2 regions of the Pseudomonas sp. FG6 genome follow, and region 1 is predicted to be linked to the other one. Evidence: riboswitches for the same ligand, from Rfam matches in the RefSeq annotation. Region 1 holds a riboswitch; the other holds the start of a gene.

Evidence for each region. Region 1 has a riboswitch for cobalamin ahead of cobO (cob(I)yrinic acid a,c-diamide adenosyltransferase). Riboswitches for the same ligand answer to the same signal wherever they lie in the genome.
Region 2: linked by a shared signal. The riboswitch ahead of ACODSJ_RS02755 (CbtB domain-containing protein) and the one ahead of cobO (cob(I)yrinic acid a,c-diamide adenosyltransferase) in region 1 are both predicted to bind cobalamin.

The regions. Positions count from the first base shown of each region.
Region 1 covers NZ_JBMDJD010000036.1:17,066-21,474, reverse strand. Annotated here, with positions in the region: gene ACODSJ_RS20470 (PQQ-dependent sugar dehydrogenase) at 1-808, opposite strand, end outside; gene ACODSJ_RS20465 (hypothetical protein) at 1,029-1,613, opposite strand; cobalamin riboswitch at 1,773-1,982, shown strand; gene cobO (cob(I)yrinic acid a,c-diamide adenosyltransferase) at 2,065-2,691, shown strand; gene ACODSJ_RS20455 (cobyrinic acid a,c-diamide synthase CobB) at 2,688-4,034, shown strand; gene bluB (5,6-dimethylbenzimidazole synthase) at 4,031-4,409, shown strand, end outside.
Region 2 covers NZ_JBMDJD010000003.1:79,436-83,844, forward strand. Annotated here, with positions in the region: gene cobN (cobaltochelatase subunit CobN) at 1-192, opposite strand, end outside; gene cobW (cobalamin biosynthesis protein CobW) at 196-1,260, opposite strand; cobalamin riboswitch at 1,363-1,589, opposite strand; cobalamin riboswitch at 1,808-2,044, shown strand; gene ACODSJ_RS02755 (CbtB domain-containing protein) at 2,142-2,330, shown strand; gene ACODSJ_RS02760 (CbtA family protein) at 2,342-3,037, shown strand; gene ACODSJ_RS02765 (cobalamin biosynthesis protein) at 3,034-3,438, shown strand; gene cobM (precorrin-4 C(11)-methyltransferase) at 3,514-4,260, shown strand.

The sequences.
Region 1 (4,409 bases):
TGCGCGGTTCCCAGGCCAGGCCGTTGGGGTTGCGCAAGCCTGAAGCGAAGATGCGGTGAGTGCCGCTGGCGCGGTCCACTTCCCAGATCGCCGCGCGACCTTCCTCAGCCTCCATGCCGTTCTCCGCCACGTTGCTGTTGGAGCCGGTGGTGACATACAGCTTGCTGCCGTCACGGCTGGCAATCACGTTCTTGGTCCAGTGGTGGTTGATCGAGCCACCGGGCAGGTCGACGACCTTGGTCGGCTGCGCCTTGATCTGGGTGTCGCCTTCTTTATAAGGGAAGCGAATCAGCCGGTCGGTGTCGGCCACGTACAGGTCATTGCCCACCAGGGTCATGCCGAACGGCGAGTTGAGGTTTTCCAGGAACACCGAGCGGGTTTCGGCGATGCCGTCGTGATTGGCGTCGCGTAGCAGCGTGATGCGATTGGGGCTGGGCACTCCGGCGCCGGCGCGGCCCATGACTTTTTTCATCACCCAGCCACGGATGCCCTTGGTATCGTCCGGCTTGGGCGGGGCGTTGGTTTCGGCCACCAGCACGTCGCCATTGGGCAGCACGTAGAGCCAGCGCGGGTGGTCGAGGTGGTCGGCGAACGCGCCCACTTGCAGGCCCGCGGCCGCAGTGGGCTTGGCACCGTCCGGCCAGCCGACCGCTTCGGCGATGTTGACGGTCGGAATGAGGGTCTTGTTCGGCTCGGGCAGTTTCGGCGAGGGGCCGCTGCCATCGGACACCTGCAGCGTGGACGATTCGCCACAAGCGACAAGCCCGGCGGCCAGGGCGACGATCAAAAGATGAGGTGGCTTGAGCATGCTGGCTTCCCTATGAATGCATGTGCTTATTCATAGAGAAGCGTAGACGTGTGATGGTTCAACCGTGGATCGGCCTGTCAGCCAGGCAACCAAAATCCCTGTGGAACCGGGTCCTGTGGGAGCCAAGCTTGCTCGCGATGGAGGCGACACGGTTCAACTGCCAGAGCCGCGTCATCGTTCATCGCGAGCAAGCTTAGCTCCCACAGTTTCTTGCACGGGATCAACCATGAGCCTGCTTGAACAACACCGCGATGCCCGGATGATAGTGGCCGGCCTCGTTGTGCAACTTGCGGTAGGCGTAAGGGAAGTACCAGGCCACGGCGCAGGTGGTTTCCTTTTGCAGTTCGTCGACCATGTCCTGCAACTCTTCGGGGGTGGTGCTTTGCTGGGCTTTTTGCGGGGCGACGAACAGGCAGCCCAGCCTCAAGTCGCTGGCATAGCTGATGCGCTTGGCATCGCAGGTGGCTTCGAGCAGCGGCTGGGTCAAGTTGAGGCTCTTGACCCTTGGCCAGCGCTGGGTGGCCTGGATGAAGGCGCGTTCCTCGGTACTGGCGATGAACAGGTCGGCGCGGGCGTTGCGTTCGCCTTCTTCATTCTGCTTGCGGGTCGGGGCGTCCTGCAGCGTGACCATCTCGGCCATCCAGGCCGCCGCCGACAGCAACCCCAGATTGGCCTTTTCATCGAACCAGTAGGGGGTGTCGTTATCGCCGCGCACGGCGTTGTAGCGGTCGATGCAATCGAACCAGTGCTCCAGCAGCGGGCGCAGGAATTCCAACTTCGGATTGCTGATGATCATGCCTTGCATGTGATTGCCCTCTTGTTATTGTGATATCGGGGTGTGATGCCTATTTGATATCACCTGCCGTAGCGTGGCACAAGATTGGCGGCACTTTATTGATCCGTGCCAATGTCCGACCGGTTGCCGCAGGCGGCTTTAATTGACGCTCCACCCCCAACCCTCTAACCTTCGCGGCTTGTTTCAGGTGCTTTGTGGCGATGGCCGACAAAGTGAAACAGGGAAGCCGGTGAGCCCATGCAAACCCGGCGCTGCCCCCGCAACGGTAAATGAGTCAAGGCTGCCACAAGCCACTGTGTCCATCGGACATGGGAAGGCGCGCAGCCCGGCCGCAAGCCGCTCATGAGCCCGGAGACCGGCCTGATTCATCCAACGGCATCACGGTGGGCGATGCCAGGCTCGTTGCCATTCTTTTTTGTGCCCCGCCGGCCGTTATCCAGTCCCAAACGGAGGCTTCCCCATGACCGACTCCCCCACCCTCGATGCATCCGATCGCGACGAACGTCACCTGGCGCGCATGCTGCGCAAGAAGGCCGTGATCGACGAGCGCATCGCCAACTCGCCGAATGAATGTGGCCTGCTGCTGGTGCTGACCGGCAACGGCAAGGGCAAGAGCAGTTCGGCCTTTGGCATGCTCGCACGAGCCATGGGGCACGGCATGCAATGCGGCGTGGTGCAGTTCATCAAGGGGCGCAACAGCACCGGTGAGGAGCTGTTTTTCCGCCGCTTCCCCGAGCAGGTGCGCTTTCATGTCATGGGTGAAGGCTTCACCTGGGAAACCCAGGATCGCCAGCGCGACATCGCCGCCGCCGAAGCCGCCTGGGCAGTGTCGCGCCAGTTGCTCAGCGACCCGGCCATCGGCCTGGTGGTGCTCGATGAGCTGAACATCGCCCTCAAGCACGGCTACCTCGACCTCGATCAGGTGTTGAGTGATTTGCAGGCCCGTCCGCCGATGCAGCATGTGGTGGTGACCGGGCGTGCCGCCAAGCCCGAGATGATCGAGCTGGCCGACACCGTGACGGAAATGGGCATGATCAAACACGCCTTCCAGGCCGGCATCAAGGCGCAGAAAGGCGTGGAACTGTGAGCAATAGCCGTCACTGTCCGGCGGTGTTGATCGCCGCCCCGGCCTCGGGCCAGGGCAAGACCACCGTCACCGCCGCCCTGGCGCGGTTGCATCGCAATCAGGGCCGCAAGGTGCGCGTCTTCAAATGCGGCCCGGACTTCCTTGACCCGATGATCCTGGAGCGAGCCAGCGGCGCGCCGGTCTATCAATTGGACATGTGGATGGTCGGCGAGCAGGAAAGTCGCCGGTTATTGTGGGAAGCCGCCGCCGACGCGGACCTGATCCTGATCGAAGGGGTGATGGGCCTGTTCGACGGCACGCCTTCGAGCGCCGACCTGGCGCGGCATTTCGGCGTGCCGGTGCTGGCGGTGATCGACGGCACGGCCATGGCCCAGACGTTCGGCGCCCTGGCCTTGGGGCTGGCGCGTTATCAACCCGACCTGCCGTTCGCCGGGGTGTTGGCCAACCGGGTCGGTACCCTGCGCCACGCGCAATTGCTTGAAGGCAGCCTGACCGAAGGTCTGCGCTGGTACGGTGCGTTGTCCCGGGAAACCGGCATCGAATTGCCCAGCCGCCACCTCGGCCTGGTCCAGGCCAGTGAGTTGAACGATTTGGACCTGCGCCTCGATGTCGCCGCCGAAGCCCTGGCCGGCAGTTGCGAGGTGACCTTGCCGCCGGCGGTAGAATTCGCCGCCCCCGAGGTGATCGCCGTGCAGCCCTGGCTCGACGGGGTGCGCATCGCCGTGGCTCGGGACGAAGCGTTTGCCTTCACCTACGGCGCAAGCCTCGACCTGCTGCGGGCTATGGGCGCGCAACTGAGCTTCTTTTCTCCGATCCACGACACCGAACTGCCCGAGGCGGACAGCCTGTACCTGCCCGGGGGTTATCCGGAACTGCACCATGTCGCCTTGGCCCGGAACACGCCGATGCTCACGGCGATCCGCGCTCACCATGCTGCCGGCAAACCGTTGCTGGCCGAGTGCGGCGGCATGTTGTACCTGCTCGATTCATTGACCGACGTCGAGGGCACCCGCGCCGAACTGTTGGGGTTGCTCACCGGTGAGGCGCAGATGCAAAAGCGCCTGGCTGCCCTGGCGCTGCAAGCGGTGGATCTGCCGGAAGGCACCCTGCGTGGACACACCTACCATCATTCCCTGACCAGCACCGAGCTTGAACCGATTGCCCGTGGGCATAGCCCCAACGGCGGGCGCGGGGCGGAGGCGGTCTTTCGGCTGGGGCGGATGACGGCTTCCTATGTGCACTTCTATTTCCCGTCGAATCCGCGGGCGATTGCAGCGTTGTTTGCGCCTGGTCCTGAGACCGCTATCAGTGTGGGAGCGGGCTTGCTCGCGAAACGGCCATGACCGACAACGCCTTCCCCCAAGCCGAACGCGAAGCGATCTACCGCGCCATCGCCGAACGCCGCGACATGCGCCACTTCATTGGCGGTACCGTCGAGCCGGCCTTGTTGCGGCGCCTGCTGGAAGCCGCGCACCAGGCCCCCAGCGTCGGCCTGATGCAGCCGTGGCGGTTCATTCGCATCAGCGACCGCGCCTTGCGCGGGCAGATCCGCGAACTGGTGGAGCAGGAACGCATCCGCACCGCCGAGGCCCTGGGCGAGCGCAGCGATGAGTTCATGCAACTCAAGGTCGAAGGCATCAACGATTGTGCCGAGGTGCTGGTGGCGGCGTTGATGGACGACCGCGAGCGACACATCTTCGGTCGCCGGACCTTGCCGG
Region 2 (4,409 bases), on a different contig from region 1:
GTTCTGCACCTGCATCGGGTTGGCGAGGCGAAACTCGGGATAGTCGCCCGGCAACTGCTTCGCTGCCTCGGCCAGCAGCGCCAGGCTGGAATCGCCGCTGCACAGGATCACCAGTTCGGCGGGGGTCTGCCCCAGGTCGGCGATGTTGTCATCCGACACAAAGCCGCCGGGCTGGGTCCTGAGCAGGTGCATGGCTTAGACGCTGAGGGCGGCGCGCAATTGCGCTTCGAGTTGGGCGGCATCCAGCGCCTGGCCGATCAGCACCAGTCGGGTAACCCGGGCTTCATCGGCGCCCCATTGGCGGTCGAAGTGCTTGTCGAAACGCGTGCCCACGCCCTGCACCAGCAAACGCATCGGCTTGTTCGGGATAGCGGCGAAACCCTTGACCCGCAACACGCCGTGCTGGACCACCAGTTGCGTCAGGGCGTCGAGCAGCAGGCTTTCGTCGGCCTGGGGCAGCTCGATGGAAATGGAGTCGAAGGCGTCATGATCGTGGTCGTCATCATCGCCGTCATGGTGATGGTCGTGATGGCTGTGGCGGCTGTCGATGTGTTCTTCGGAGCCGACACCCAGGCCGATCAACACGTCCAGCGGCAGGCGCCCGCTGCTGGCTTCGATGACCTTGACCGCTGGCGGCAGCTCCTCGGCCACTTCCAGGCGGACTTTCGCCAGGTCTTCGGGACTGATCAGGTCGGCCTTGTTGAGGATCACCAGGTCGGCGCTCGACAGTTGGTCGGCGAACAGTTCGTGCAGCGGCGATTCGTGATCCAGGTTCGGGTCGAGCTTGCGCTGGGCGTCGACCTGGTCGGGGAACGCGGCAAAGGTGCCGGCGGCCACGGCCGGGCTGTCGACCACGGTGATCACTGCATCGACGGTGCAGGCATTGCGGATTTCCGGCCACTGGAAGGCCTGGACCAACGGCTTGGGCAGGGCCAGGCCGGACGTTTCGATCAGGATGTGGTCAAGATCGCCACGCCGGGCGACCAGCTCGCGCATCACCGGGAAGAACTCTTCCTGCACCGTGCAGCACAGGCAGCCGTTGGCCAGCTCGTAGACGCGACCGTTGGCTTCTTCTTCGGTGCAACCGATGGAGCACTGCTTGAGGATTTCGCCGTCGATGCCCAGCTCGCCGAACTCGTTGACGATCACGGCGATGCGACGGCCTTGGGCGTTGTCGAGCATGTGGCGCAGCAAGGTGGTTTTACCCGAGCCGAGGAAACCGGTGACGATGGTGACGGGAAGTTTGGCCAGTGTTTTCATCGGATGCCCTTTGGCAAGGTGGCGGGCAAACGGGACGACTGCCGCAGGCCCAGGCACAAGCACGCGGAAGATTTCGCCACCGGATCACCCCGCCCGGTTGTAGTGAGAATCTGTTTCGAGGCAGGTCTCCTGGCTGACGGCGGGCCAAGGCTTTACCAAAAGCCTGGCGGGCAATGACTGCGCCTTCCCGTGCGCCTTTATAAAAGGGCATGCACAGTGGCCTTGCAGAAACCTCACCGTTCACAGTTGCGGGGGCAGCCGCGGCTTGGACCGCGTTCCCTTCTTAGCTCCGGCGCATGCGCCGAAGAACCTCGAACGCGCAAGGCTACGCAGGGTGTGTGGGCGGGTCAATCGCCGCAAGTAATATGCCGGACGCGGTTGTGGCGAGGGAGCTTGCTCCCGCTCGGTTGCGCAGCGACCGCAAAGAGCCGGGGGCCGCTGCGCCCGAGGCGTCGAACCGGCCCAGCGGGAGCAAGCTCCCTCGCCACAACAGCCCGCTCGCCGCGCCCCTTGTGCATTGACGCACCGCCCCCGCCCATGGTCTCCTGTGCGCCTATCAGTTATGGGTGCCCTTAGAGGGTGAAACGGGAAACCGGTGAATCGTGTGCTTTACTTCAAGGCCACGTCAGTCCGGTGCTGCCCCCGCAACGGTAAGCGAGCGAAGCGTCTGAGCCACTGTGTATGCCCTGCTACAAAAAGGGCGCATGGGAAGGTGACGCTTGCAGGCAAGGCCCATGCCCTGCCCCTCGCGAGCCCGGAGACCGGCCCATACATGCTCAACAAACCCGCGGTGGGCGGGCGCTGTTCGAACCCTGGCGAGCCTTCGCCCGGGTTTTCATTGCGCTCGATCCACCCGCTGGACAACAACAGAGGGAAGCGCCATGTCGACCATCACCAGCATTGCCCGCAGCACCCGCAGCACCACCACCCTGAGCCAACGCCTGAGCGCCGCGATCTTCGCCTCGATCCTGGGTGCCGGCCTGGTCTATTTCGCCGGTTTCTCCCACATCGAAGCGGTGCACAACGCCGCCCACGACACCCGTCATAGCGCCGCATTTCCTTGCCACTGAGACCAGACGACATGATCAAGCGTATCGCGCAGACCGCCGGTTTCAGTGGATTGCTGGCCGCCCTGCTGCTGACACTGCTGCAAAGTTTCTGGGTATCGCCGCTGATTCTGCAGGCCGAAACCTATGAGAAGGCGCCGGCAGCCGAGGTGCATGAACACGCCAATGGCGTCGCTCACACCCATGACGCCGAGGCCTGGGAACCCGAAGATGGCTGGCAGCGCGTGTTGTCCACCACCGGCGGCAACCTGGTGGTAGCAGTGGGTTTCGCCTTGATGCTGGCGGGCCTGTACACTCTGCGCGCGCCGACGCGTACCTCCCAGGGCCTGCTCTGGGGCCTGGCCGGTTATGCCACGTTCGTCCTCGCGCCGACCCTCGGCCTGCCCCCAGAGCTGCCCGGCACGGCAGCCGCCGACCTGGCCCAGCGGCAGATGTGGTGGATCGGCACCGCCGCATCCACGGCAGTGGGCATCGCCCTGATCGCCTTCGGCCGGCACTGGCTGCTCAAGCTGCTGGGCGTGGCGACCTTGCTGGTGCCCCATGTGATCGGTGCGCCGCAACCGGAAGTCCACTCGATGCTGGCGCCTGAAGCACTGGAAAGCCAATTCAAGATCGCCTCGCAACTGACCAACGTCGCGTTCTGGCTGGCCCTGGGCCTGATCAGCGCCTGGCTGTTCCGCCGCGGCGACCAGGCCCACCACGACGCATGACCACCGAGCCGATCCTGGTGGTCGGCCTGGGGTGCCAGCGTGGTTGCCCGGCGAGCACGCTGCGCGCCTTGCTCGAACAGACGCTGCAGGCCCACGGCATCGCACTCCAGCAGGTACGGGGCCTGGCCAGCATCGATCTCAAGCAGGATGAGCCCGGGCTGCTGGAACTGGCCGGGCAACTGGCCCTGCCACTGACCTGCTTCAGTGCCGAACGTCTGGCCGGTTATCAGGCACGGCTCAGCCATCTTTCCGACATCGCCTACGAGCGGACCGGTTGTTACGGCATCGCCGAAAGCGCCGCCCTCGCCCTCGCCGACCAGTGGGGCACGGCACCGGCAACGCTGCTGATCACCCGCCAGCGTGGCCCCAAGAGCACGTTGGCATTGGCGGTTGTGTCGTAAATCCCGATAATCGGCCCGCCGGATCATGAGCGATCCTCATCTAGCCCCCTCACCCACCTTCCACAGGAGCCGGTCATGACCGTCTATTTCATCGGCGCTGGCCCCGGCGACCCTGAACTCATCACCGTCAAGGGCCAGCGACTGATCCGCCAGTGCCCGGTGATCATTTATGCCGGCTCTCTGGTGCCCAAGGCCGTGCTGGAGGGGCATTGCGCCGAGCAGGTGGTCAACAGCGCCGAACTGCACCTGGAACAGATCATCGAACTGATCGCGGCCGCCCACCACAAAGGCCAGGACGTGGCCCGGGTGCATTCCGGCGACCCGAGCCTGTACGGCGCCATCGGCGAGCAGATCCGCTGCCTGCGGGAATTGGGTATTGCTTTCGAGATCATCCCGGGCGTGACCGCCACGTCAGCCTGCGCCGCCCTGCTGGGCGCCGAACTGACCCTGCCGGACGTGTCCCAAAGCGTGATCCTCACCCGCTACGCGGACAAGACCGCGATGCCTGCCGGAGAAGAACTGGCCAGCCTGGCGCAGCACGGCGCGAGCATGGCGATTCACCTGGGGGTCAATCATCTGGAAAAAATCGTCAGTGAGCTGCTGCCTCACTACGGCGCGGATTGCCCGATCGCCGTGATCCACCGGGCGACCTGGCCGGATCAGGATTGGGTGCTGGGCACGCTGGCCGACATTGCCGAAAAGGCACAGGCCAAGGGCTTTCGCCGTACGGCGCTGATCCTGGTGGGACGGGTGTTGGGCAATGATGTGTTCAGCGAGTCATCGTTGTACCGCGCCGGGCATGCGCATCTCTACCGGCCCTGAACTCGCCAGAAAATCCACCTGGATCCCCCTGTGGGAGCAAGGCTTGCCCGCGAAGGCGTCACCTCGGTCTATCAGCTACACCGAGGTGTTTGCATCGCGGGCAAGCCTTGCTCCCACAAGCTCGCTTCCACAGGTTACGAGCTGATCGC